Regions from separate parts of the Mesorhizobium kowhaii genome, predicted to be linked through region 1. Evidence: predicted binding sites of a transcription regulator. Region 1 holds the regulator's gene; each other region holds the start of a gene.
The links. The regulator LexA, encoded in region 1, represses DNA repair genes until DNA is damaged. The targets are predictions, from matches to a motif close to TGTTCNNNNTGTGTTCNG.

Region 1 (7,163 bases):
CCGTGTGGCAGAGATCCCAGACGATCAGCGCACCGGCCTGATGGGCCCTGCGCGTCAGCGCCGCCATGTCGCGCAACTGGCCGGACTTGTAGTTGACATGGTTGACCAGGATGACGGCGACGCGCTCGTCGATAAGCGCTTCAATCTCAGGCGCATCGACGCCCTCTAGCCGCAGCGTCGTGCCCGGCCGCGTCGAGGCAACGCCCTCGGCCATATAGAGATCGGTTGGAAAGCTGGAGCCCTCGGCGACGATGACCGACCGGTCCGGCCTCATCGCGAGCGCCGCATGCAGCACCTTGTAGATGTTGATCGAGGTCGTATCGCAGACCACAGTCTGGCCGGCCGCGGCCCCGATCAGGCGCCCGAGTTGGTCGCCGAGCTCGACCGGCATGTCGAACCAGCCGGCGGTGTTCCAGGCACGGATGAGATCCTGCGCCCATTCCTGTGTCGCGGCCTTGTTCAGTTCATCGAAGACGGCGGGTGAAGCCGCGCCAAGCGAATTGCCGTCAAGGTAGATCACCCCTTGCGGCAAGACGAAGCGATCGCGCATGGAACGCAGCGGATCCGCGGCATCCATCGCCTCGATTGCAGCGAGATCGAGAGTTGCATTCATGGTCGACTATCCCCGCGCATGAGCGTGCTCGATGAACATATCAGGTGAAACCGTTGGGCGATCATGGGCAGTCCCGTGGGCGCTGTCAAACATTATATATAATTTACGCAATGTGAGGCTTTCATATATAATCACCATCCGAGGGATGGACGACGATGCTGGACGACGAGCACTTCTCGAAAACGGAAGCAGCCTACAGGCTGCTGCGTCGCGATATCCTCACCACCCGTCTGAAGCCCGGCGCGCCACTCAAGCTCAGCGCGTTGCGCAACAGCTACGGCATTGGCTGGACACCGTTGCGCGAAGCGCTGTCGCGGTTGGAGGCCGAGCGCCTGGTGACCGCCATCAGCAATCGCGGCTTTGCCGTCGCTCCGGTGTCGCGCTTCGAACTGGAAGACCTGTCACGCGCCAGGTTGGTGGTTGAACTGCCTCTGCTCCAGGAATCGATCGAGAAAGGCGGCCGTGAATGGGAGGACATCGTCGTCGCCGCCCATTACCGGCTGTCGCGTTGCAAGACCGCGGTCGACGACCCGTCCGACGCAGTGGTCGACGAGTGGGATGAAAAACACGAGGCTTTTCACGCGGCACTGCTCAGTGCGGCAACATCCCCCTGGCTGCTGACCTTCCATTCCACGATCGCGGATCAGTTGCGTCGCCATCACCGCTTTCTCGGCCTGGCACCAACCTTGCGGGCGGCCGCCGGCCTGCAGCATGGCTATGAAGAGGCCATGGAGGCGTTGCGCCAGGCTGTCGCGATCGAACATCACACGGCGCTCATGCAGGCGGCGCTGGATCGCAACGTCGAGCGTGCGAAGGCGCTGATGACCGCTCATATCGGCTATACGCTGCATGTCTATGTCCATGCCGGTAAGGACAATATGAACACGCGATGATCTGCCGTTCGACAAGGACAAAGACCAAGGGAGATCTGCCATTTCTCTGACGAAAGTTGGCATTTTGGCTTCGTTTCGTTCACGGCAGCTGAACGAGACGTGAAAGTGGAAATGCCCCCAATCGAGGTCTGTCGGCAGCTGATGCCAAACCTCGCCACGAAGTGGGCCACAGGCCATTAACCAAAACAATTTCAATGCAGGCCAGTGCGCCGCGGCGGCAGGGGGCCCTCGATCGCGGCTCACCGCCGCGCGCCAATGATTTCAGCCGCCTTAACAAATTCATTAAACTTTAAACGGTTGCGGAACACAACTGGAACAGATAGTGTTTGTTCTGGGTTTGTTTTTCCGATTCTGGTTTCAGGTTTCCTGGGGGGTCGCCATGCTGACGCGTAAACAACATGAACTGCTGATGTTCATTCATGAACGGCTCAAGGAAAGCGGCATTCCGCCCTCCTTCGACGAGATGAAGGAAGCGCTCGACCTCGCCTCCAAATCCGGCATCCACCGGCTGATCACGGCGCTGGAGGAGCGCGGTTTCATTCGCCGGCTACCAAATCGGGCGCGCGCGCTGGAAGTGCTGCGACTGCCGGATTCGATCGCGCCCGGCCTCAACGCGGCAAGAAAGTTCTCGCCAAGCGTCATCCAAGGCAGCCTCGGTCAAGGCGGCCTTGGCCGGCAAATCAAGCCAGCGCTTTCGCGGATGCCTTCGGCCGGCAATGACGACGACGTGGTTTCCGCCGTGTCGATCCCGGTCATGGGGCGCATCGCCGCCGGTGTGCCGATCGACGCTATCCAGCATCAGACGCATTCGATCTCGGTGCCGCCGGACATGATCATGGGCGGCGAGCACTACGCCCTCGAGGTCAAGGGCGATTCGATGATCGAGGCCGGCATCTTCGATGGCGACACCGTCATCATCCGCAACGCCGATACAGCCAGCCCGGGCGAGATCATCGTGGCGCTGGTGGATGAAGAGGAAGCAACGCTGAAGCGGTTCCGCCGCAAGGGTGCTTCGATTGCTCTCGAAGCTGCCAACCCCGCCTATGAAACCCGCATTTTCGGGCCGGACAGGGTCAAGGTGCAAGGCAAGCTCGTCGGGTTGATCAGGCGCTACTGAGCAGGGCTTGCAACCGGCTTTTCGGGTTTGCGGTAGGGTGGCAGGCCCCTCGCCTCGCGCGAGAACTTGCGCTGCGTGTGCCAGGGCCGGTATGGCCTGTCCACCGCGAAGCTGATCGTCGCAGGCGTGGTCGCCGATTGGCGATCGAAGAAGACGGCCGCACTACCCTTGCGAGCCAGTTGTCGCTTGGTGATGACGAGCACCAGCGGATCGTGACAGGGGTCATAGGCCGTGGCGTCATTGATGATGATCAGGTCAGCGAGGCTGCAGGCTTTCCAGGCGTCCTTTCGGTCTTCGACATGCGCAATGATCGCGCCGGACGGATGCTTGGCAAGGCAAACGCCTGATGTGCAGTAGAAAGGCGCTCCCGGCGGCAGTTCGGCGGCATCCGCTATCTCGAATTGCCCGTCTCCTTTGCTGAACACCTCCGGCATGACGATGGTTTCGGATGTCAGCGCGCGTTTCCAGTTGTCGACCGTGAATTCGTTCGGGCGTGCCCGGCTGACGGCGAGTTCGCCGTCGCCGATCGGCAGCGCAACCAGCCTGGCGTCCTCCGAGATCAGCACGTCCGGTGGGCGCGTGTCCGAGACGGTCAGCATGCCGGCAAGTGCGAAGGGAAGCGCTGCGAGCCGCAGCCATGTCGTCGCCATCGTCGCAATGACCAAGGCAATCGCCACCAGCAGGACAGACTGCTGCGAAATCAACCCGACTGCGTCGACAGGCGAACGTTCGGAAATCCAGCCCGATATGGCGATCATTGCCGTCAGGCCTTTGCCCATCAGATAGAGGGATGGCCCGTCGAACCCGAACGGCATCAACAAGGCGCTGGCAACGGCCAGGAACATGACGACGGACACGATCGGCATGATGGCGAGATTGGCGAACAGGCTAAGCGGCGAAACCCGCTGAAAATGCCAGATGGCAAACAGCGCAGTGGCGCTGCCGGCGATGATGGAGGTCATGGCAAGGCCACCCATCGCCAACAGGAATTTTCGCGTGAGAAAGCCGGGCAGCGATCGCCGTGGCGGCGGCGGTCTCGTTTTCCCCGCGCGATGATCCGACCAGCCGGCATAGGCACCGACCAGCGCCGCGGTCGCCGCGAACGACATCTGGAAACTCGGGCCGACCACTTCATGTGGCGACACCACAATGACGGCGATCGCCGAGATCGCCAGGTTGCGCATGGTCAGCGCCGCCCGATCGAACAGCACGGCAATCAGCATCACCGCCAGCATAATGAAGCTGCGCTCGGCGGCAACGACGATGCCTGAGATGACGAGATAGGCGGCGATCGAGAAAAGTGCGGCGGCGGCCGCGTATTTCTTGACCGGCCGACGCGCGGAAAAGTCTGGAAACAGGGCGAAGGCGCTGCGCATCAGCATCATGATGGTGCCGGCGACCAGCGCCATGTGTAGCCCGGAAATGGAGATGATATGGTAGATGCCGGTGCGCCGCATCGCTTCGTTGATTTCATCGGGAATGCCGGCGCGCACGCCGACGATCAGCGCCGCGGCGATCTCACCTTCGGCGCCACCGACACTGCCCCTGATATGGTCGGCGATGGCTTCACGGGCATTTTCTATCCCCGAGGCAAGGCGGGCCGACAGCGGCATATCGTTGTCATCGCCGGCGACAAGCTTTGGATTGCCGAGAAAAAACCCGCTGCCGCCGATGCCGGCGAAATAGCTGTCGAAGGAGAAGTCGTAGCTGTCAGGCCGCACCGGGCCTGTTGGCGGCAACAGCTTGGCGTAGCCGGTGACCAGGGAGCCGGCGGTTATCTCTGCCGGGATCTTTCGTGCCGAAAGCCGAACCCGCTCCGGCGCATAACGCAATTTCGGCCTGGCGGTCGACGTCACGTCGATGGTCAGCCGGATGCGGCCGGTCTCCATCCGGTCAAGCGAGACGACGCGGCCGGTCACCTGGGTCGAGATTTCTGAGCCCAGCATCTGCGTTCCCGCCCGCCATGTCTCGACCTTGCCGGCCAGCAGGCCGAGCGTGCACAGCAGCGCAGCCATGAAGCACAAATGGGTTTTCGGCCAGGAACGCGAGACGAACGCACAGAGCCCCGTCAGAACGACGACCGCGACAGGCTTTGCAAAATCAGGCTCCGCGGCAAGTGAAAAATAGCCGATCGCTCCAATCGCCAGGCAGACCGGCACCAGCAAGAAGGCTAAGCCTCGGTCGAGTTCCAGGCCCGCTGCCGTAGCCACGCTGTGGCGCAGCCGAGGCAGTGATATCAGGCCGATTTGCCGGCGCACGCGCACGATCCTGCCAGCTTCGGCAACAGGACCGGGGGCGGAGACATCCGCTTGCAACGGCGGGTTGCCGGGATTCGGCACGAGGGGCGATGGCGGCGGCAGCGGGGCCAGCAGCGGCGCCGCAAACAGGGACCGTTCGCTGACGCCAATGGTGGCGTCCTCGCCCTGATCCGAGCCCCGGCCTCGTCCAGCCATCGGGTCTGCCCCTTGCGCCCTCGACACCCTATGCTACATGAACGCGCAACGCGCGAAAGTCCGCGCAACCGCACCCCGCTTCAGATGGTTTCCGAGAGTTTCATGTCCGACAAGGTCGTCACCCGTTTTGCCCCCTCGCCCACCGGTTACCTGCATATAGGCGGCGCGCGCACGGCGCTGTTCAATTGGCTGTACGCAAAGCACACCGACGGCACGATGCTGCTGCGCATCGAGGACACCGATCGTGAGCGTTCGACAGATGCTGCGACGGCGGCCATTCTCGACGGGCTTTCCTGGCTCGGCCTCAGCTGGGACGGCGAGCCGGTGTCGCAGTTCGAGCGTGCGCCGCGCCACCGTGAGGTGGCCGAGGAGCTCGTGCGCATAGGCAAGGCCTACTATTGCTACGCGACCCCGGCCGAGTTGGAGGCGATGCGCGAGGCAGCACGAGCCAGGGGGCTGCCGCCTCGCTATGACGGCCGCTGGCGTGACCGCGATCCGTCCGAGGCGCCCGCAGGCGCCAAGGGCGCCATCCGCATCAAGGCGCCGACCGAGGGCGAGACGGTGGTGCACGACCGTGTCCAGGGCGAGGTCCGCTTTCCCAACAAGGATCTCGACGACTTCATCATCCTGCGCTCGGACGGCAACCCGACCTACATGCATGCCGTCGTCGTCGACGACCACGACATGGGCGTCACCCACATCATCCGCGGTGACGACCATTTGACCAATGCCGCCCGCCAGACCGTGATCTACGACGCCATGGGCTGGGACGTGCCGTCGATGTCGCATATCCCGCTGATCCACGGCGCCGATGGCGCCAAGCTGTCGAAGCGGCACGGCGCGCTCGGCGTCGAGGCCTATCGCGCCATGGGCTATCTGCCGGAGGCGCTGCTCAACTACCTGGCGCGGCTCGGCTGGAGCCATGGTGACGACGAGATCATGTCGATCAAGGACATGATCTCGTGGTTCGACATCGGCGACGTCAACAAGGGCGCCGCCCGCTTCGACTTCGCCAAGCTGGAGGCGCTGAACGGCGTCCATATGCGCCGCATGAGCGATGCCGATCTGTTCGACATCTTCCTCGCCACTCTGCCCTATCTCGAGGGTGGTCCGGCAATGGCCGCGCGCCTCGACGACAGGAACAAGGCGCAGTTGCTGGCCGCACTGCCGGGTCTGAAGGAGCGCGCCAAGACACTGGTCGAGCTTGTCGATGGCGCCGCCTTCCTGTTTGCCACCCGCCCGCTGCCGATCGACGACAAGGCGGCACTTTTGCTCAACGACGACGCACGCAAAGTCCTGCGTGGCGCTCACGAAGCTTTGAACGCGCTTTCAGGCGACTGGACGGCCACTGCGGCTGAGGCCGCGGTCCGCGACTATGCGCAGGCCGGCGGTCACAAGCTTGGCGCCGTGGCCCAGCCTTTGCGCGCCGCCCTGACCGGCAAAAGCACCTCGCCGGGCGTGTTCGACGTGCTTGCCGTGCTTGGGCGCGAGGAAAGCCTGGCGCGCATAGCGGATCAAATCGATTAGGAGCAAACTGGCCCAAGAAGATTGGCATTGAAAGGCGCGTTTCGCAGTGCAACATTAGGCCCTGGCCCAATCTGGCACGCACCTCCTAGAATGCGGTGGCGAATACGCGCATTGCGGTGATTTCGACGTGTCGCTCTGCAGAATTTGCCTTTGCCGGCATGAGGAAACAAGAAGGAGTTTGCAATGACCGAAGCTGCGAAAAAACTGGATTTGGGCGGCACGACCCAAGGGGCCACGGCAACGCTTGAATTCGCCGGCAAGACTCACGAGTTCAAGGTGCGAAGCGGCTCGGTCGGGCCTGATGTCATCGATATCGCCTCGCTCTACAGCACCACCGGCGCCTTCACCTACGATCCCGGCTTCACCTCGACCGCAAGCTGCGAATCCGAGATCACCTTCATCGATGGCGACGCCGGCATCCTCTTGCACCGCGGCTATCCGATCGACCAGTTGGCCGAACACGGCGACTTCCTCGAGGTCTGCTATCTCCTGCTCTACGGCGAATTGCCGACCAAGGCGCAGAAGGACGATTTCGATTACCGCGTGACGCGCCACACCAT
Region 2 (7,163 bases), on a different contig from region 1:
AAGGGCGCGGAAACCGTAACCTACGGCCTCTACAAGGATGTCGCACGCAGCCAGCCATGGGGCGATGCGTCGACGCCAGGAAGTACCGTGGCGGGAAGCGGCGACGGTGCGGCGCATGATCTCACCGTCTACGGCCGTGTTCCCCCGCAGACGACACCCTCGGCCGGCGTCTATACCGATACTGTTGTCGTTACCGTGACGTATTAGGTCGTTGCATCAAAGCGCCGCGCATCCAGAAGAACGCGCGGCGCTGCAATGCCTTGCCTCCAGGCGACGTCAGCGATTACTGCGCGATCGGCGCGTACTTGCCGTCATGCCACTGGTTGATGTCATAGCTGGCATTCTTGAGGTCGCCCTTTTCGTCGAAGGTGACGTCGCCGACAACGGTGCTGATCGGCGTGCCGTTCTTCAACGCTTCGGCGACCTTGCCCGGGTCATCGCTGCCGGCGCGCTTGACGCCTTCGGCGAAGGCCTGGACCACCGCGTAGGAGAACAGCGTGAAGCCTTCCGGTACAAAGCCGCCCGCCTTGATCTTCTCGACCGCGGCCTTGGCTTCAGGCTTTGCCTGCGGATCCGACGGGAAGACGAACATGGTGCCCTCGCCGGCCGGGCCGGCAACCTGCCAGAACTCCGGCGAAGCGATGGAGTCCGGCATGATCAGCTGGAACTTGAGGTTCTGTTCCGCCGACTGGCGCAGGATCAGACCGGCTTCAGGATGGTAACCGCCGAAATAGACGACGTCGGCCTTCAAGTCCTTTAGCTTGGTGACGAGAGCCGAATAGTCCTTCTCGCCGGCATTGATGCCGTCATAATACACTTCCTTGAGGCCGCCGGCATTCATGGTCGCCCTGACGGCGTCGGCCACGCCCTGTCCGTAGGCGCTCTTGTCGTGCAGGACGACGACATTCTTGCCGGCAAACTTCTTGGCGATCCATGGGCCGATGAAGGCGCCCTGCGCATCGTCACGCGTATAAAGGCGCATGATCGTCGGCCAACCGGCCTTGGCGGCCGCGTCGGTCAGCACCGGGTTGGACGAGGCCGGGCTCATCATCAGGGCGCCGGCTTCGGCATAGACGGCAGAGGCCGGAATGCTCGAACCCGAGCAGGCGTGGCCATCGATGAACTTGACGCCATCGGCGACGATCCGGTTGGCGACCGACACGGCCTGCTTGGGATCGCACTGGTCGTCCTGGATACTCAACTTGATCTGGCGACCGTCGACACCACCCGCCGCGTTGATCGCGTCAGCAGCGGCCTGTGCGCCCTGCTTGAACTGATCGCCGATGGTGGCGAGCTGTCCGGTCATCGGACCGACCACCGCAAAGGTGATGTCGTCGGCGAATGCGACCGGCGCACTCATCATCAGGCCAAAAACGGCCGCGCTCAAAATACTCATTTTTTTCATGGTGATAGAACTCCTCCACTCACGCGCGGTCGTCCGGCCGCGCTTCTTCCAGAGAGGCGGGACAATTTCATCCTTCACTGGGCCTGTCTAGGCGCATCGGCGGCACTCGATTGGGCCTGCAAGACCTCTTCCACGCAAAAAGCCACGCCAGCCTTGTTCCGGCTGGTCGTGGCTTTTTGCTCGTCAAGCGGTCCCCAAGCGCCCCCGCGCCCCGAAATCCAACTCGCCTTCCCCGCATCGCGCGACTGAGCCTAGCTGGCCTGTCGCGTTCTTTTTATCTCTTTGTTTGAGCCTGATTCCGAAAACCGGATTCCATTTTTCGGGATCATGCTCTAGGTCGTCGACCGTCTTGCGCGGCCTTCTATTTCACCGGGTCTGGCCGTCTGTGCGGTCTTGATCCCGAGCTTCCCTGTCTTCGATAGGTCTATCCGCGGTTGGCAGATCTCAGTGCATGGTCATCCATTCGCGGGCTTCGCGAAGCGCCTTGGCGATCTCGACCTTGGACATCGCTGCCGACAGTTCCGAGCGCAGTTCCGCAGCGCGGGCCGACCCCTTGATCGCGGCGATGTTGAACCATTTGTGGGCGGCAATGACATCGGTCTCGCAATCGCGGCCGGTCGCATACATCATGCCCAGTTCGAAAAGGATGTCGGCCTGGGCAGTTGCCCCCATGGCGCCGAAGCCTGCTTCAAGCATTTCAAAACGTGCCATTTCAAATCCCCTGTTTCTGGCCCCTGTCAGGCTCCCGAGAGCTGCCTTCTTTCGTCCTTGCGGGCTGCTCTTCCGATGCTTTCGAGAATGCCGTGGAGGCTTGAATCCGTCGTTAAGTGGCGTGCTTAATTTGAGGAAAACAAAGCTAAAACAAGAGGTAAACGCCGAAATTCGTTAAGGATACAAAGCCAGCAATCGCGCCGGTTTTCCTCAAATTCGACGAAAATTTTCGCGGCGGGAATCAACACTCCGCTAACCACGGGAAACAAACACGATCCGCCGATGCTTTCTTTCCTTGCCCGCACGGCCCGCATTGGCGCCTTTCAAAATCCCAAAGTCTTCCGCTGCGGCACCGCTTTTGTTTTGCCAGGAGCTGGATTAGCTTACGTTTGCGTAAGCGGCAGACCGGCGAGGCGGAGCATCCGGCCGGATATCCAAAGGGAGAAGACCATGTTTCGAAAAGTGAGCCTGGCCCTGGCGGCCACATTGATCATGGCGGGTGCGGCGTGGGCCGATCCGATCGAGGGCGACTGGAAGACGCAGGCCGGCGATACCGCAGCCATCGCTGGCGGCGGCACGTTTTCCATCACGCTCAAGTCCGGCAAATATGCCGGCAAGACCATCGGTTCGCTCAAGGCCGCCGGCGACAACAAATATGCCGGCAACATCACCGATCCGGCAAACGACAAGACCTATTCGGGCAAGGCGACGTTGTCGGGCGCCTCGCTCAAAATGAGCGGCTGCGTGCTCGGCGGACTGATCTGCAAGAGCCAAACCTGGCACAAGCTCTGATCGACCGCATCCTTGTGACTTGATGGCGGGGCCTCGACGGGCCCCGTTTTCGTTTTGTTGAGGGCACGTGCCCTCGCCTCGCCGCCTCCTGCTGGAACCTGTCGAAGCTGACACCGGCGCCGTCAAAACTCGTCAATCAATTTGAACCGCAGATGAACGCCGGCATCAGAGCCGGTTCAGTCGCGCTCGGGCATTCTCCAGCGTGTTGAAGGAGACACGACCCAATGCTTGCTCGCCGCTTCACCATCGTCTGCCTGCTGATGAGCCTGTTTGGAATGTTCTTCGCCATCCTCGTCGCCGAAACGGGGCGCCCGGCCCGCGCCTGGGACGAAGCCAGTTCCCGGACCTGCCGCCTCGCCTGCCCCACCCATCTTCGCAACTGAACAAAGAAACCAGACCTCGAAAAGAAAAGCAGAACACCATGAACCGCATCGCCGCCAACGCTCTCAAGACCCTCCGGCTTCTGCCGCGGGCGGCGCTTATCCTGATGGTTCTGGCCGCTCCGGTTCTGGCCGTGCCGATGATGCGCGCCGATGCCGGCTCGACGATCGAAGCGCCAGCTTTGAGGAAGTCCGGCGTCGGCTTTGTGCTCCTGGTCAGCCTGCAGCGCGGTTAAAGAAAAACGACGCTTTGGCCGCCTTCGGTCGTGACACCCCTCCCAAGTGCCGATCCAAGTCTCTATATTGAGCCATGGAAAAGCGAATCTACCCACAAGCCATCGAATCTGTCGTCATGCCCGAGCCTTTTGGCCGGCAAAGCTTTAACAGCGCCGAAAAGGCCGTGGCGGCGCTGCAGACGCTGTACAACCGCAACACCAAGTTCCTGCGCGACTCCTTTGCGGCACTGGCGGCAGCGGGCGGCGATAACAGCAAGCGCTACCGCGCCTTCTACCCGGAGATCGGCGTCACCACCAACTCGTTCACCCAGATCGACTCGCGCCAGGCCTATGGCCATATGCCAACGCCGGGGCATTTTTCGACCACGATCACCCAGCCGGGCCTGTTCGAGAGCTATTTGGTCGCGCAGCTGCGCCTGATCATGCGCAATCATGGTGTCGCGGTCACCGTGTCGGAATCGACCACCCCCATACCGCTGCATTTCGCCTTTCTCGAAGGTACCCATGTCGACGGCGCGGCCGCCGAGCGCATCAAGCGGCCGATCCGCGACCTGTTCGACGTCCCGGACCTCGATGGCACCGACGACCAGATTGCCAACGGCACTTTCGAAGTGGCCTTCGGCGAACCACGGCCGTTGGCGCCGTTCACGGCGCAGCGCATCGACTATTCGCTGCACCGCCTGTCGCACTACACGGCGACCACGCCGCAGCAGTTCCAGAACTTCGTGCTGTTCACCAACTACCAGTTCTACATCGACGAGTTCGTCGCCCGTGCGCGTGACCTGATGGCCAATGGCGGCGGCGGTTATGCCGAGTTCGTCGAGCCAGGCAATGTCATCACCAAGGTTGGACAAAGCGCGCCCAGCGAAGGGGTCGCACCGCCACGCCTGCCACAGATGCCGGCCTATCATCTGAAGAAACCGAACCATGGCGGCATCACCATGGTCAATATCGGCGTCGGGCCTTCCAACGCCAAGACGATCACCGACCATATCGCGGTGCTGAGGCCGCATGCCTGGGTCATGCTTGGCCACTGCGCCGGGCTGCGCAACACCCAGGCGCTCGGCGACTATGTGCTGGCGCATGCCTATGTGCGCGAGGATCACGTTCTGGACGACGATCTGCCGGTCTGGGTGCCGATCCCGCCGCTGGCCGAGATTCAGGTGGCGCTGCAGGAAGCTGTCGCAGAGGTCACCGGCCTGTCCGGCTATGACCTCAAGCGCATCATGCGCACGGGTACTGTCGCCACCATCGACAACCGCAACTGGGAACTGCGCGACCAGCGCGGGCCGGTGCAGCGTCTGTCACAGTCGCGCGCCATCGCACTCGACATGGAATCGGCGACGATCGCCGCCAACGGCTTCCGCTTCCGCGTGCCCTACGGCACGCTGCTGTGCGTTTCGGACAAACCCCTGCATGGCGAGCTGAAGCTGCCCGGCATGGCGACCGAGTTCTACAAGCGCCAGGTGGCGCAGCACCTGACCATCGGCATCCGAGCGATGGAGAAGCTTGCGGAAATGCCGATGGAGCGACTGCATTCGCGCAAGCTGAGAAGTTTTTCGGAGACGGCGTTCCAATAGGCCGGATTGACGCATCGCCTAAAGCGTATCGCGTTGAAACGGATACACGCGACCCGCTTTAGGTCTTTGTCTTTTGCATGTCGTTGCCCCAGAACCGCTGCGCACTTTTGGGCGACATGCATTTGTTTTATGCATGTCGTTGCCCCAAAACCGCTGGGCACTTTTGGGCGACATGCATTGGGCATTTCGTCATCTTGATTGAGCCGCATTTTTGCCGATAACCGTGCCAGCACCACCTTTGGCAACCCGTGCAGACCTGACCCGATGAGACGCAGTCGAGACATGGCAGCTTCACTGGCATTCATCGCGATGATGATGTTCTCGGTTGCCCTGGTCGCCGGGTTCTTCGGCGCCTTGCATCCCGCCTTCGATTCCTTCTCGCATTTCCGCGTCCATCTCGCCGTGCTGATGGCGCTTTGCGCGCTGCCGCTGCTGGCCACGACATTTCGCCTGCAAGCAGCCGCGGCGCTGCTTTTTGCCGTGGCGGCCTTTGCCACGACAATGAGCGCGCTGCCGCAACTGTGGCCGGTACAAGCGGTCGCCAGACCCGCTGGCCAGATGGTCTACAAGCTGCTGCAGATGAACCTGCGCTACGACAATCCAACCCCGAAGAAGGTGCTGTCGCTGATCGGCCGGACCAATCCCGACGTCATCACCCTCGACGAGGTGTCGGCGATGTGGACGACCGAGCTTGGCTATATTACCAGAGCCTATCCATACCGGATCCTCTGTCCCTACCCCAACGGCATATTCGGCGTCGCGCTGCTCTCGCGGCGACCCTTTGCCGCCGGCACCGAGCCGCGTTGCGAGCGGCGCGGCGCCATGGCGACAGCGACCGTCGATTTCGGCGGCATTGGCGTCGATGTCGCCGCGATCCATCTCAGCTGGCCGTGGCCACGCGAGCAGCACTGGCAGATCGGTGAGCTTACCGAATCGCTCTCCTCGCTCGGCGAGACGGCCATCATGGCGGGCGACTGCAACGCCGTGCCATGGAGTGCCGCAGTGCACCGCGTCGCCGCGCTCGGCGGGCTGACCGTCATGCCATCAGCCGGACCGACCTGGATACACATCAAGCTGCCGGATTTCCTGCGGCGTTTCGCCGGCCTGCCGATCGACCAGGTTTTCAGCAAGGGCGGGGTGACCATTCATTCCGCGACACGGCTGGAGGAAACCGGCTCGGACCATCTGCCGGTGCTGGTGGAGTTCTCGCTCAGGCTGAACGAGCAAAAGCCGACTGACGAACACGAGACCGCGACCGTGTCGCTGACATCGGCCGGAAAGACGCGAAACGGTTATAGAGGTTAGAGCCTGTTCGTTTGAACATGATCTTTCCGAAAAACCGGATTCCACTTTTCAGGATCATGCTCCAGGGTCAAAAACCCATCCCGCCGAATGACCGAGTTCGGACCCTTGGCGTGTTCTATTTGACATGGCCGGGTGGTCCACCGAAGATCGACCCGCTCAACACACGGGGCGCTGTGCATGTCCCCCACCTTCACCGTCAGACGCGCCACGCCAGAGGACGAGTCTGGGGTAAGCGAGTTGCTTCTCGCTTCCTACCCGGGCCTGATGCGCACAGTATACGATCAGACCATTCTTGAAGCCGCGCTGCCCTTGATCACCCGCGCAAACCCTGCGCTGCTTTCTGCTGGCACCTATTATCTCGCGGTAGATCAAAATGGCTTTGCTGTCGGCTGCGGCGGTTGGTCCCGCGAACGGCCGGGAAGCTCCGAGGTGACGCTCGAACTCGCGCATATCCGACATTTCGCCACTCGTCCCGAGTGGTTGGGCCGCGGGATCGGGCGCCAGCTTTACCGGCGTTGCGAAGAAGATGCACGGTCGTCGGGTGTGCGCCGTTTCGAATGCCAGGCGAGTCTCAACGCAGAGGGGTTCTATGCGGCCTTGGGCTTCAGGTCGGTGGGGCGGATCGAAGTGCGCATCGGCCCTGGGCCGATGTTGCCCTCCGTCCTGATGGAACGCACCATTTGATGTCAAGCCGCGCCGTGCTGTGACGCCCCGACAACCGTTCGGCGGTGAAAAGCGGTCGTTCGCTCGAAGC
Region 3 (7,163 bases), on a different contig from region 1:
GCGAACGGAAGGCGTCGGCTTGCGCCAGCCTTTCGATCTCGTCGACATCGAGGCCGGAGCGCAGCCAGACGTCCCTGACGGACTCGTAGCCTGAACCGCGCCGCTCGACGAAAGCGTCCATGCGCTCCTCCGACAGGCCCTTGATCTGGCGGAAGCCGAGCCGCAGCGCATGATTTGTCTCGATGACGCCACGCATCGAGGCATGGCGTTCGAGGATGCGGGCCGGATCGAAAGATGCTTTCTCCAGCGTGCAGTCCCAGACGGAGAAATTGACGTCGACGTCGCGGATGTCGACGCCATGATCGCGCGCGTCGCGGACGAGCTGGGCCGGCTGGTAAAACCCCATCGGCTGCGAATTCAGGATCGCGGCGCAGAACACGTCGGGATAGAAGGTCTTGAACCAGCAGGAGGCATAGACGAGCAGGGCGAAGGACGCGGCGTGGCTTTCGGGAAAGCCATATTCGCCAAAGCCCTCGATCTGCTTGAAGCAGCGCTCGGCGAAGTCCTTTTCGTAACCCTTGCCGACCATGCCGTCGATCATGCGCTGGCGGTAATTGCCGATGGTGCCGGTGCGCTTGAAGGTGGCCATGGCGCGGCGCAGTTCGTCGGCCTCGCCCGGCCTGAAGCCGCCGGCGACGATGGCGATCTTCATCGCCTGTTCCTGGAACAGCGGAACGCCCAGCGTCTTGCCGAGAATTTCCTTCAGCTCCGGCTTGGGGTATTCGGCCTGCTCCTTGCCTTGCCGGCGGCGCAAATAGGGGTGGACCATGTCGCCCTGGATCGGGCCCGGCCGCACGATCGCCACCTCGATGACGAGGTCGTAAAAAGTGCGCGGCTGAAGGCGCGGCAGCATCGACATCTGCGCGCGCGATTCGATCTGGAAGACGCCGAGCGTGTCGGCGCGGCAGATCATGTCGTAGACGTCGTCATCTTCCGGCGGCAGGGTGGCCAGCACATAGGGTTGCCCAAACGCATCCCGCGCATCTGGATAGTGATCCGTAAGCAAGGTGAAGGCGCGCTTCAGGCAGGTCAGCATGCCGAGCGCCAGCACGTCCACTTTCAGGATCTTCACCGCGTCGAGATCGTCCTTGTCCCATTCGACCATCTTGCGCTCGTCCATCGCCGTCTTGACGATGGGCACGATCTCGTCGAGCCGGTCCCTGGTGATGACGAAGCCGCCGACATGCTGCGACAAATGACGGGGAAAGCCCATGATCTCGTTGGCGCGTTCGAGCACATGCCGCGACACCGGGTCGGTGCGGTCGAGGCCGCCGGCGCGGGCTTCCTTCTCGCCGAGCTCCGAGGTCGACCAGCCCCAGATCGAGCCGGACAGCGATCCCCTGACATCCTCCGACAGGCCCATCGCCTTCGACACTTCGCGCAGCGCCGAGCGGCCGCGATAGCTGATGACGGCGGCGGCCAGCGCGGTGCGCTTGGCGCTGTATTTCGTATAGATGTACTGGATGACGGTTTCGCGTTTTTCATGCTCGAAGTCGACGTCGATGTCGGGCGGTTCGTTCCTCTCCTCGGAAATGAAGCGCTCGAACAGTGTGTCGATCCGCTCCGGCCCGACTTCGGTGATGCCGATGCAGAAGCAGACGATCGAATTGGCGGCCGAACCACGCCCCTGGCAGAGGATATCCTGGCTGCGGGCGAACTTGACGATGTCGTAGACGGTCAGGAAATAGCGGGCGTAGTTGAGGCGCTCGATCAGAGCGAGCTCCTCCTCGATGCGCTTGGTCACGGACGCAGGCACCCCCGCCGGATAACGGTTGGCCGCCCCCTCCCGCGCCAATCGTTCCAGCTCGGCCTGCGGCCCGAGACCTGATTCCGTCGGCTCGTCGGGGTAATTGTACTGGAGGTCGCTGAGCGAGAAGGTCAGCTCCTGCGCAAAGCGCAAGGTCTCGGCCAGCGCCTGCGGATGCCCGCGGAACAGGCGCGCCATTTCCATCGGCGGCTTCAAATGGCGCTCGGCATTGGCGGCCAGCTGCAGCCCGACGTCGGCGACGGGCGTGTTGAGGCGGATCGCGGTCAGCACGTCCTGCAACGGACGCCGCTCAGTCGTGTGGTAGAGAACGTCGTTGGTCGCCATCAGCGGGATGCCGGCACTTTCGGCAAACGCCGCTGCCTGCTCGATCCGGAAACGGTCATTGCCCGCATAGTCCGGCGAAACGGCCAGACGGAGATTCCTCCCGAAACGACCCTTGAGCTGGCGAAGCAGAGCGAGACTGTCTTCCGTCCCCGCCGTCAGATCGGGCAGGACCGCCAGCGACATCAGATCCCCCCATTCAAGCAAGTCACTGCGCTGGAGAAGGGTGGCGCCCTTTTCGTTCTCGTCGCGCAGATTGGCTTGCGTCAGCATGCGGCAGAGATGCCCCCAGCCCTTGCGGTCCTGCGGATAGGCGAGAATGTCAGGGGTGCCGTCGCCAAAAACCAGCCGGCAGCCGGGATGGTAGGAGAGCGTCTCGACCTTGGCCTGCTGCCAGGCGCGGACCACGCCGGCCACCGTGTTGCGATCGGCAAGCCCGATCGCGGAAAAGCCGAAAAGCTTGGCGGCGACCACCAGCTCCTCCGGCTTGGAGGCGCCGCGCAGGAAGGAGAAATTCGACTGGATGCCGAATTCGGCATAGGGAATGACGGTCAGCGCGTTCATGCGAAGACCCCGTGCATGAACCAGCGCGGCGGCACCTGGGTGCCGCCATAAAGGCCCTGCCGGTAGAGCCAGTAGCGGCGGCCGTCGGCATCCTCGATGCGGTAATAGTCGCGCGTCGATGCCGCCTCGTCGCTCGCGGCCTCGCGCCACCATTCGGCGGCAATGCGTTCCGGCCCCTCGGCGCGCATCACCCGGTAGAGCGCGCGCCGCCAGCGGAAGTTCAGCGGCGGGCCCTCCGGCATTTCGGTGGCCGGCACCTCGATGGGTTCGGGCGAGCGGAACAGACGGATCGGCCGTTCCGGCGGGAAGATGGTCATCGGCGCCTGCAGCCGGTCCGGCTTCTTCGGCGGCGTGGTCCGGCGCGGGGCCGCGGTGAAGGGGATTGTCGCAACCGCACGCTCCGGCAGATGGCTTTCCACGGTGATCGGCTGCAGGACCGCGCCCTCGCCGAGCCTTGCGCGGATGCGGTCGGCGAACAGCGCGATATCGGCGCCGTCGTCGGTCACTTCGCCGGCAAGGTCGGCCTGCTGCATGTCGAAAGCGGCGGCCGTCAGCACCGAGAGCCGCACCAGATCGAAGCCATAGCCGGCATCGATATCCTGTTCGAGCGCGGCCAGCCTTTCATGGAACAATTTCTGGATCAGCTGGGGTTCGCGCATCGGCCGCGAGGTGCCGATGGCGATGCGGCTGACGGCGCCGTCGACGCGAAAGAGCAGCAGCGCCAACGTCCTGGCACCCTCGCCGCGACGCTCGAGGTCGGTCTTCAATGCCGCCGCCAGCATGCCCACCAGCCGTTCGATGTCCTCGGTCAGGGTGACGGGCTCGGAGAGATGGCGTTCGACCGAAAGCGGTGCGACGGGAAGGCGCGGCGACACCGCCTCGTCGAGGCGGCCAAGCGCCTGGTCGAGGCGCAAAAGCAAGGAGGCGCCGAAGCGGCGGGCAAGCGGCGCGCGCGGTGCCGCCATGACGGCGCCCGCCGTGCGCAGGCCGACACTTTCCAGGCTGGTGCGGATCGCCGGCTCGATGCGCAGTGCTGCCAGCGGCAAGGGCGCCAGCAGCGCCTCCTCCTCGCCGCCTGCGACAATACGGTCGCCGGAAAAGCGTGCCGCCGCCCAGGCAGCGCCCGGTGTCGCGGCAAGTCCGGCGCGGACATCGAAACCCTGATGGAAAAAGCGCGACAGGATATCGTCCAGCATGGCGCGTTCGCCGCCGAAAAGATGGGTGCAGCCGGTGACGTCGAGAAACAGGCCGTCTGTCGCGTCCAGCGCGACCAGCGGGGTGTAGCGGTCGCACCAGTCGGCAAGGCCTTCAAGCAGGCGGCGGTCGGCCTGCGGATCGGCCTCGACGATGTCGATCGTCGGATGCATGGCGCGCGCATCGGCGATGCCCATGTCGCGTTTCAGGTGCAGCGCCTCAGCTCGCTCGTCGAGGGCTGAGATGCGCTGCGCGTTCCCACGGCGATGGCTGATCACCAGCGGCAGGTGATCCGACGGCCGGGAACGCCAGGACCGCCCCAGACGCTGCCGCAGGATCCTTTCCACTGCCAGATAGGGAAACCACAGGGACAGGATTCTTTGCTCTTTCCTCGCCTCTTCTTTCCTCGCCTCTTCTTTCGTCGCCCCATCTTTCGTCGAATGCGCGTTCATCGGGATTCCACTCCAGTGTGAATTGTCCAGGCAGGGCCGTGCGGCTCTTGCCGATGGTGAGGGTGAAGGCCGGGCGGCCGATCGAGCCGGCGAGTGGCCCGGCGATGGTGTGGCGTGGCACTGACGGCGCCGACGCGACGATGAGACGAACCGGTGCGGCCGTCGGTTCGGGCTCGGCGGCCTGCCGCAGCAGGAACACCGGCCGGCCGGCACTCTGCGCCCGGGCATGCAGCCGGCGCGTCGCGGTCAGGCCGAGCCGCTGCGGATTGCCGCGGATCTCGAGGATGACGGCCGCGAGCGCCGTCATCCTTGCGGCCTCCTCGGCGACCCACAGCGCATCGACAAGTTTTGGCGCCTCGGAAAACAGCAATTGCTCGGGTTCGATGCCGAACGAGGCATGAAGCCCCCTCGCATAGGGAAACCCCGCCTCGCGAAAAATCTCCGATGTGCCGATCCACAGCACCGGCAGCCCTTGCGTCTGCTTGAGGATCAGGCTTGCGAGCGACAAAGCGAAGCCGGCGACGGCTCCGGCATCGCGGGTTTCAATGCCATGGATTTCGCTCAAGGCAGCTTTCGGCAGGCCACCGCTCAGGGCGGTATCGAGCCGCTCGACGCCGGTGGGCAAGAACGCATCCGGCAACGCCGCGGCAATGCCGCGCCGGACAATTGTGACATCGGTGTTGGAGGTGACATTGGTGCTGACGCCAGCATCAGGGGTCGCCGCGACCGGCGCCTGCAGGCGCTCGGGCAACGTTCCCTCGATCTTCGCGATCTGGCGGCGCAGGGCAAAAACAGTCTCCCGCGCCACGGCGGTCATCGCCATGACGGTCAGCTTCCACTCACAATTGTTCCTGTTATGTTCCTATAGATTCCAGAGGGGACCCCAAGAGTCAAGCAGAGTCATGGGGAATTTATTCCTCTGCATTCGGCCAGTAGCCTGAAGGCGGGAGTCGTCGTGACGAAGCGATAGGCGTTTCCGCTCATCGCCAAGGTACGAGGTCCGTCAAGGCAAGCACCACCGACCCCATCGTCGAGAAGCTAGCGCTGGCTGCCGAAGGCGAGCCGTGCCGCAAGCCCTGCAAAGACGGTTCCCAGAAGAATCTGCGGCGCCCGCCGAAACCGCGTGCGCCTCGACAAGGCTGCACCGATCCGGCTTGCGGTCAGGATGACCAGGCCATTGACCACCAGTCCGATCAGGTTGAGCACGGTCGCCAGCACCAGGATCTGTGCCGCCACCGAGCCGGACTGCGGCTGCACGAACTGTGGGAACAGCGCCAGCACGAACAGCGCCATCTTCGGGTTGAGCAGGTTGGTCAGCAAGCCCTGCCGGAAGATGCGGCCTTGCGAGTAGCGCGGCAGGCCGGCGACCGGTGCAAACGCTGTTCCACCGGAGCGGAACGCCTTCCAGGCGAGATAGGCGAGGTAGGCCGCGCCAGCATAGCGGACGATGTCGTAAGCGATGGGTGCGGCAAGGAACAGTTGCGACAGGCCGAAGGCGGCGGCCAGTGCATGGCAATAGGTGCCGGCGGCGATGCCGGCATAGGTCGCCAGGCCCGAGGGGCGCCCCTGGCTGGCGCTGCGGGAGGCGATCAACAGCATGTCCGGCCCCGGCGTCGCGGTCAGGGCGAGGCAAGCAATCGCGAAAAGTCCAAGAGTGGAAAGGTCCGGCATGAGAACTCCCTGTTACATGGCCGGAACTGACCCCTACGCGATTCCCCCGCGGCGGCAAAGCATCTGAACCAGGAATTGCCGCGCCATTTGCCGATTCCGGCGCGAAAGCCTATATGCCGGGATCAAAGGACAAAGCATGGCCCGCATCTACAAGACCCGCACCTGGCACGACGAACTTTCGCCCTCGATGGAGGAAATGGAGTTCCTGGCGCTGGAGGCTTACGCGCATCTGCCGGAGGATTTTCGCAAGCTGACCGGTGAGATCGTCATCCAGATCGCCGAGTTCCCGACCGACGAGATCATGGACGATCTGTCGCTGGAAACGCCGTTCGACCTGCTCGGCCTGTTCGAGGGACGCGGCATCGCCGAGCGCTGGAACCCGCAGACCGGCGAGGGCCCGAACCGCATCACGCTCTACCGCCGCGCCATCCTCGACTACTGGTCCGAGAACGAAGAGACGCTGGGCGACATCGTCACCCACGTGCTGATCCACGAGATCGGCCACCATTTCGGCCTGTCGGATGACGATATGGAAAAGATCGAAGAGGCTGCGGAGTAAGGCCCTATGCTTCGTCATCCCAGGGCGAAGCAGGAGCGAAGCTCCGTCGCGAAGACCCTGGGATCCATGCCGTGACGTTGGTGCAGTGCTCCGGCAGAACAGAGCCGGGCGGCCATCCCGATCGTCGGTCTGATCGCACCAATCCTCGTCCGTCGTGATTTTCGGCGGAGGTAGCGGCATGGATCCTAGGGTCTCCGCAGTCGCTTCGCGACTACTACGCCCTAGGATGACGAAGGAAGGAAAAGCTCAGTGAAAGCCTACCAATCACTCAGCTTGGTGTCCGGCCCGTACTCCTGGCCGTCGATATCCTTGACCACGGCCTGGCCGCAGCACATCGTCTTGGCTTTCTTGTCGTAGGCATAGGTCGGCGAGCCGAACAGGTGCCAGCCCTTGTTCAGGGCCGCCGTCACCTTGTGGCAGAAGCTGGCATCGTCCGGGCCAGTCAGAAAGCGGTAGAGTTTCATGTCTCAAGTCCTGTCGTGAGTACCTTAGCCGGCAAGCATGGGCATGATATCATGCGCCGATGGCGGCCGCCTTCGCCAGCAGTTTTTCAGCCTGCGCCAGGTGCAGCCGCTCAACCATCTTGCCATTCAGCGCGATCACGCCTTTGCCGGCATTTTCCGGAAGCGCAAAG
Region 4 (7,163 bases), 110 kb from region 1:
GCGAGCAATGGCGAGCAGGTGTTGAAACGCGTATGCATGTGTCGGCCAGCAACGGTGCATCGCAACTTTGCATATTCGAGCAATGGGTCGAGCCCATGGTCGGCGCCCCAACGCATTGGCATCCCGTCGAGGAAGTGCTGACCGTTATCGCCGGCAGGGCCGAGATGTGGATCGACGATGAGCACAACGTCCTGACATCGGGCCAGTCTCTCGTTGTTCCTGCGAACAGGAAACACGGGTTCAAGAACGTCGACACAGGACCGCTTCACATCCACGCTGTGCTTGCGTCGCCAATCTTCGAGGCAACGTTTGATGGACCTGCCGGGGTAGTGAGGCGCTGGCTTCCGACAATCTCGTAAAACAGCGCTTGCCAAATCAATAAGTATCGACTTATGCTTTCGTCATGATCGAAGCAGAGATTTTCCGCGCCCTTGCCGACCCGACGCGCCGCGCCGTCTTTGAGCAGCTCGCCGCTGGCGAAATGACCGTATCGGAATTGCGCAGCGGCATGACGGTGTCTCAACCCGCGGTGTCGCAGCATCTGGCGGTGTTGCGCGGCGCTGGCCTGGTGGTCGAGCGGCGAGCTGGCCGCAACGCCTATTACCGCGCCGATCCACAGGGGCTTGCCCCCTTGCTCTCCTGGATCGAACGCTACCGGACCTTCTGGCCGGAGCGCATCGAAAGGCTGAAGGCGGTTTTGAAGGACATGGATCAATGAAGAACATAAGATCAATGAAGAATATGGGATCAATGACAGACCAAAGCCACGCGGACTCTGAGACCGCGCCTGACGCGATCGAATTTGAATGCGACCTGGCGGAGCCGCCGGAAAAGGTGTGGCGCGCGCTGACCGTGCCGGAGCTGCTCGCCGCCTGGATGATGCCGAACGACATCAGCCCCGAGACTGGCAGCCGTTTTGCCTTCGCCGGGCCGGACGCGTCGATCGAATGCGAGATCATCGACGCCGAACCCGAACGGCTGCTGCGCTATTCCTGGCGCGAGCGGCCGCAGCCAGGCGATGCCGCGCGGCAGGATCCGCTCGACAGCCCACTGGACAGCATTGTCACCTTCACACTCGCCCGCACTGTTTCCGGCGGCACCCATCTGCGCATCGTCCATGACGGTTTTGCCCGAACGGCGATGCCTGAGGTTGCCATGACGGGCGCCGGCTGCCGGCTTTCGCTGGGGTTGCGCAATCCAAGACAGCCAATCGCCGCGAACACGCCTTTGCTGCTGCTGCGCGCGGCCTGAACAACGAAACGGACGGAGACAAACATGAGCGACCTTGCCAATCTGGTACCGATGGTGATCGAGCAATCGAGCCGCGGCGAACGCGCCTTCGACATTTTCTCGCGGCTGCTGCGCGAGCGTATCATTTTCATCAACGGCGAGATCAACGACGACATCTCGGCGCTGGTCTGCGCGCAGCTGCTCTCGCTGGAATCGGACAATCCCGACAAGGAGATTTCGCTCTACATCAACTCGCCCGGCGGCGTGGTGACCAGCGGCTTCGCCATCTACGACACCATGCAATACATCAGCTGCCCGGTGTCGACGGTGTGCATGGGCTTTGCCGCGTCGATGGCCTCGTTCCTGTTGATGGCAGGCACCGCCGGGCGTCGCATTTCTCTGCCGAACGCCACCATCCTGCTGCATCAGCCGCTGGGCGGATTCCAGGGTCAGGCCTCCGACATCCAGCGCCATGCCGAGCGCATCGGCCAGACAAAACGGCATATGGCCGAACTCTACGCGCAGCATTGCGGCCGCACCTATGAAGAGGTCGAGCGCACGCTGGACCGCGACAACTTCATGACGGCCCGCGAGGCTCAGGCCTGGGGCCTTGTCGACCATGTTTTCGATACGCGCAAACAGGCCGCGTGAGGCTAATGCATGTCGCCCAAAAGTGGCCTCGGTTTTGGGAGAACGACATGCATAAAAACAGACTACCTAAAGCGCATCGCCTGAATCCAATCAATCGCGATGCGCTTTAGGCCAGATCGGATTCCTGCCGGCTGTCGAAGATTTGACGACGCCGGTCTGGTCCGGTCGGCGACACGCAACTATAACTGGGCGATGACCGACACTCATCCGTCCAGAACATTGCACCGCGTCGTCGCCGTTGTCGTGTTCACTGCCGTTGTCGTGATCGCTCTTGCCGGCCTCATGAGCGGCACGGCACTTGCCGACGACAGCTCACCGCCGGCGCGGAAAGGCGCCCTGCCCGGTGTGACCGGCGACTATCGCATTGCCAAGCCGGCTCCCCAGCCCGAACCCGACGACGCATTCCCCAGCAATGGGAACGGCCAGTTCAAGATCGGCGATACGGATGTGAGGATTTCCGGCAGCATCACCGTGGATGTCGGCACTGGCGCAATCGGGCCGCCGCGTCGTTGATGTTGATATTGCGTGGCCGCGTACCACGCCGCACACAAAAACGGCCCCGCCGTGCTTTGCGCAAACGGTCGGGGCCTTTTTTGGATCTCAAATCCAATTTTTGCCGGGAGTGTACTGCCGGCGTTTGATTTCGGATGCTTCGCGGCATTCAGCCGTCGATCCGACTAGCAGTCTCTAATTTTTGTGGGACATGGCAGGTCACGGTTTGTCGGGTGGCGAAAACGCTAAACCCTGGCACTTATGCCTGCCGCGGCTCCAGTGACAACTGGAACCCTAGGGGACGATCCGGTGGCGTCATAGCTCCGCTCCTTTGTCCGTTGCAACGTTGTCGTCCCGAAGCACAAATCGCAAATGCCTGCGGCGTCTCGCAGGCCGCCCCCTGGGCGGCGAGGCCATCGAAAGACAGCCGGCTTCGTTTGACTTTTTGGAGACTGCGCCCCTGAGTCGGTGGCGTCAACCATCAATAGCCGGTTACCGAAAAATGTGATCGTTGGGAGGTTACGTACAAGTCAGTTTTTGCACAGCTTTGTCAGGAGCGTGTTCGGCCTTTGTTCTTTCCGCTTGCCCGTTCACGTGAAAGACGGTTAAACGCTTTTGTCGGGAATTGTGGCGTCTCTCGACGTGGCGGCAAAATTACCTACATAGGGGATGGCCGGGAAAACCCGCCATTCCAGGAAATTCCAGATTCTGAGGCGGCGACCGGCGATGGCCGACCATAAATATCTTTCTATTCGCGGGGCGCGCGAACACAATCTGAAGAATGTCGATCTCGATCTGCCGCGTGACAGCCTGATCGTCATGACCGGCCTGTCCGGGTCCGGCAAATCGTCGCTCGCCTTCGACACCATCTATGCCGAAGGCCAGCGTCGCTATGTCGAGAGCCTGTCGGCCTATGCGCGGCAATTCCTCGAAATGATGCAGAAGCCGGACGTCGACCAGATCGACGGCCTGTCGCCTGCCATCTCGATCGAGCAGAAGACGACCTCGAAGAACCCGCGTTCGACGGTCGGTACCGTCACCGAAATCTACGACTACATGCGGCTTCTCTTCGCGCGCGTCGGCATCCCCTATTCGCCGGCCACCGGCCTGCCGATCGAAAGCCAGACGGTCAGCCAAATGGTCGACCGTGTGCTGGCGGTCGAGGAAGGCACGCGCCTGTTCATCCTGGCGCCGATGGTGCGCGGCCGCAAAGGCGAGTACCGCAAGGAATTGCTGGAACTGCAGAAGAAGGGCTTTCAACGCGTCAAGGTCGACGGTGTCTTCTATGAAATCGCCGACGTGCCGGCGCTGGACAAGAAGTACAAGCATGACCTCGACGTCGTCGTCGACCGCATCGTCGTGCGCGGCGATCTCGCCACCCGGCTTGCCGACTCCATCGAGACGGCGCTGAAGCTCGCCGATGGGCTGGCGGTGGCCGAATTCGCCGACAAGCCGCTCGACGCCAGCCAGACCGGCGAGGATTCGGTCAACAAATCGAAGAACGAGACGCATGAGCGCATCCTGTTCTCGGAAAAGTTCGCTTGCCCGGTCTCCGGCTTCACCATTCCGGAAATCGAACCGCGGCTGTTCTCCTTCAACAACCCGTTCGGCGCCTGCCCGACCTGCGACGGTCTCGGCAGCCAGCGCGCCATCGACGGCAATTTGATCGTGCCGGACGAAAACATCTCGCTGCGCGATGGCGCCGTCAGCCCGTGGGCGAAGTCGACCTCGCCCTATTATGCGCAGACGCTGGAAGCGCTGGGCAAGGTCTATGGCTTCAAGCTCGGCGACAAATTCAGGGATCTGACCGACGAGGCGAAGGAAGCCATCCTGCGCGGCACCGGTGAGCGCGAAATCACTTTCCAGTATGATGACGGGCTGCGCTCCTACAAGACGACCAAGACTTTTGAAGGCGTCATTCCCAATCTCGAGCGCCGCTGGAAGGAGACCGAATCCGCCTGGATGCGCGAAGAGATCGAGCGCTTCATGTCGGCGACGCCTTGCCCGGTCTGCAAGGGCTATCGGCTCAAGCCCGAGTCACTGGCCGTGAAAATCGCCGGCAAGCATATCGGCGAAGTCACCGAGCTTTCCATCCGCAAGGCCGACCAGTGGTTCACCGACCTTCCGGCGTCGCTCAACGACAAGCAGAACGAGATCGCCGTGCGCGTCTTGAAGGAGATCCGCGAGCGGCTGCGCTTTCTCAACGATGTCGGGCTCGATTACCTGACGCTGTCGCGCAATTCCGGCACGCTGTCGGGCGGCGAGAGCCAGCGCATTCGTCTGGCCTCGCAGATCGGCTCCGGCCTCACCGGCGTGCTCTACGTGCTGGACGAGCCGTCGATCGGCCTGCACCAGCGCGACAATGCGCGGCTGCTCGACACGCTGAAGCACCTGCGCGACATCGGCAACACGGTGATCGTCGTCGAGCATGACGAGGACGCCATCCTGCATGCCGACTATGTCGTCGACATGGGTCCGGCCGCCGGCATCCATGGCGGCGAGATCATCGCCCAGGGCACGCCGCAGCAGGTGATGGCCAATCCCAATTCGATCACCGGCAAATATCTGTCGGGCGCGCTCGAAGTGGCGACACCCGGCGTGCGGCGCGAGGCGAAGAAGAGCCGGCGGCTAAAGATCGTCGGCGCGCGCGGCAACAATCTGAAGAACGTCACCGCCGAAATCCCGCTCGGCACCTTCACCGCCGTCACCGGCGTGTCGGGCGGCGGCAAGTCGACCTTCCTGATCGAGACACTGTTCAAGGCCGCGTCGCGCCGCATCATGGGCTCACGCGAGCATCCGGCCGACCACGACCGCATCGAGGGTCTCGAATTCCTCGACAAGGTCATCGACATCGACCAGTCGCCGATTGGCAGGACCCCGCGCAGCAACCCCGCCACCTACACCGGCGCCTTCACGCCGATCCGCGACTGGTTCGCAGGGCTGCCCGAGGCCAAGGCGCGCGGCTATCAGCCCGGCCGCTTCTCCTTCAACGTAAAGGGCGGCCGCTGTGAGGCCTGCCAGGGCGACGGCGTCATCAAGATCGAGATGCACTTTTTGCCCGACGTCTACGTCACCTGCGACGTCTGCCACGGCAAGCGCTACAACCGCGAGACGCTTGACGTGCTGTTCAAGGGCAAGTCGATCGCCGACGTACTCGACATGACGGTCGAGGAAGGCGTCGATTTCTTCGCCGCCGTACCCGGCGTGCGCGACAAGCTCGAAACGCTGAAGCAGGTCGGCCTCGGCTACATCCATATCGGCCAGCAGGCGACAACGCTGTCGGGCGGCGAGGCGCAGCGCATCAAGCTCGCCAAGGAACTGTCGCGCAAGGCGACCGGCAAGACGCTCTACATCCTCGACGAGCCGACCACCGGCCTGCACTTCCACGACGTCGCCAAGCTGCTTGAAGTGCTGCACGAATTGGTCGACCAGGGCAACACGGTGGTGGTCATCGAGCACAATCTCGAGGTGATCAAGACCGCCGACTGGGTGCTCGACCTCGGCCCCGAAGGCGGCGACGGCGGCGGCGAACTGGTCGCCTCCGGCACGCCGGAAGCCATCGTGCGCGAAAAGCGCAGCTACACCGGCCAGTTCCTCAAGGAGCTTCTGGAGCGGCGCCCCGGAGGCAAGCGCGAAGCGGCGGAGTAATGGCCGGACCGGCTGGCGCTGGGGAGCTTTTGAAATGACACTCCGAAGAGCGCTTGCGGGTGATCTCCAGACGGTCGTCTCGCTGACGGAAGCCGCCTACGCGCCCTACACCACTCTGTTCGGCACGCCGCCGATCCCGGTCACCGAAGATTATGCGTCGAGGATTGAACGCGGCGAGGTCTGGGTTTTGGAGAATGGCGGTGAGTCCGCTGGATTGCTCACTTTGGAACGGCATGACGACCACGCGATGATCTTCTCCGTCGCCGTCTCCCCTGCTTTCCAGGGCAAGGGCTTCGGCATCACCCTGCTCAAACACGCGGACGAACAGACCCGGCTGTGGGGCTTGCCTGAACTGCGGCTTTACACCAATGCCAGGATGGAGCGGAACATCGCGCTCTATCTGGCCTATGGTTTCCACGAAACGGGTCGCCGGCCCAATCCATACCGGCCAGGATGGGTGCTCGTCGACATGGCCAAAGCCGTCGATGAGATCACGACGGCCTGATTTTCTGAACTCGGGAGGATGACTATGAGCAAATCGGGAACAATCCGCTCCGGCATGGGCGGCTGGACGTTCGAGCCCTGGGACACGTCCTTTTATCCCGAAAAGCTCTCCAAGGCGAAGCAGCTGCAATACGCCAGCCGGCAGGTGCCGAGCATCGAGGTCAACGGCACCTATTATTCGAGCTTCAAGGAGCCGACCTTTGTCAAATGGGCCAGCGAAGCGCCGGATGGTTTCGTCTATGCGCTGAAGGGCAATCGCTTCGTCACCAACCGGCGCGTGCTCGGCGAGGCTGGGGAATCGATGACGCGTTTCCTCGGCTCGGGCGTGGCGGCGCTCGGCGAAAAGCTCGGGCCGATCCTGTGGCAGTTCGCGCCGACGAAAAAATTCGATCCGGACGATTTCGAAGCCTTTCTGAAACTACTCCCCGAAAAGCAGGACGGCGTTGCCCTGCGCCACGCGGTCGAGGTGCGCAACGACAGTTTCATCGTGCCGGAATTCGCTGCCCTGGTCCGCAAATACAAGGTGGCGATCGTCTATGCCGACCACGCGAAGTATCCGGCGATCGCCGACGTCACTGGCGATTTCATCTATGCCCGGCTGCAGACCGGCAGCGACGACAACCCCGACTGCTACACGC

Region 2: the regulator LexA is predicted to act here: its motif matches at 2,252-2,269, upstream of ACFFNA_RS27025 (sel1 repeat family protein).
Region 3: the regulator LexA is predicted to act here: its motif matches at 5,146-5,163, upstream of ACFFNA_RS21780 (ImuA family protein).
Region 4: the regulator LexA is predicted to act here: its motif matches at 2,933-2,950, upstream of uvrA (excinuclease ABC subunit UvrA).

The regions. Positions count from the first base shown of each region.
Region 1 covers NZ_JBHLYT010000006.1:230,691-237,853, forward strand. Annotated here, with positions in the region: gene kynU (kynureninase) at 1-613, opposite strand, end outside; gene ACFFNA_RS06990 (GntR family transcriptional regulator) at 769-1,506, shown strand; gene lexA (transcriptional repressor LexA) at 1,886-2,623, shown strand; gene ACFFNA_RS07000 (ComEC/Rec2 family competence protein) at 2,617-5,076, opposite strand; gene gltX (glutamate--tRNA ligase) at 5,179-6,603, shown strand; gene gltA (citrate synthase) at 6,787-7,163, shown strand, end outside.
Region 2 covers NZ_JBHLYT010000052.1:126,071-133,233, forward strand. Annotated here, with positions in the region: gene ACFFNA_RS27015 (Csu type fimbrial protein) at 1-207, shown strand, start outside; gene ACFFNA_RS27020 (ABC transporter substrate-binding protein) at 284-1,405, opposite strand; gene ACFFNA_RS27025 (sel1 repeat family protein) at 1,850-2,116, opposite strand; gene ACFFNA_RS27030 (DUF2147 domain-containing protein) at 2,567-2,908, shown strand; gene ACFFNA_RS27035 (hypothetical protein) at 3,133-3,291, shown strand; gene ACFFNA_RS27040 (hypothetical protein) at 3,330-3,524, shown strand; gene ACFFNA_RS27045 (AMP nucleosidase) at 3,641-5,104, shown strand; gene ACFFNA_RS27050 (endonuclease/exonuclease/phosphatase family protein) at 5,387-6,409, shown strand; gene ACFFNA_RS27055 (GNAT family N-acetyltransferase) at 6,587-7,093, shown strand.
Region 3 covers NZ_JBHLYT010000033.1:447,625-454,787, reverse strand. Annotated here, with positions in the region: gene ACFFNA_RS21790 (error-prone DNA polymerase) at 1-2,653, opposite strand, end outside; gene ACFFNA_RS21785 (DUF6504 family protein) at 2,650-4,125, opposite strand; gene ACFFNA_RS21780 (ImuA family protein) at 4,067-5,122, opposite strand; gene ACFFNA_RS21775 (LysE family translocator) at 5,338-5,970, opposite strand; gene ACFFNA_RS21770 (metallopeptidase family protein) at 6,107-6,529, shown strand; gene ACFFNA_RS21765 (DUF1737 domain-containing protein) at 6,787-6,993, opposite strand; gene ACFFNA_RS21760 (HpcH/HpaI aldolase/citrate lyase family protein) at 7,043-7,163, opposite strand, start outside.
Region 4 covers NZ_JBHLYT010000006.1:340,466-347,628, forward strand. Annotated here, with positions in the region: gene ACFFNA_RS07595 (cupin domain-containing protein) at 1-359, shown strand, start outside; gene ACFFNA_RS07600 (ArsR/SmtB family transcription factor) at 404-718, shown strand; gene ACFFNA_RS07605 (SRPBCC family protein) at 751-1,251, shown strand; gene ACFFNA_RS07610 (ATP-dependent Clp protease proteolytic subunit) at 1,276-1,881, shown strand; gene ACFFNA_RS07615 (hypothetical protein) at 2,074-2,394, shown strand; gene uvrA (excinuclease ABC subunit UvrA) at 3,100-6,021, shown strand; gene ACFFNA_RS07625 (GNAT family N-acetyltransferase) at 6,056-6,526, shown strand; gene ACFFNA_RS07630 (DUF72 domain-containing protein) at 6,551-7,163, shown strand, end outside.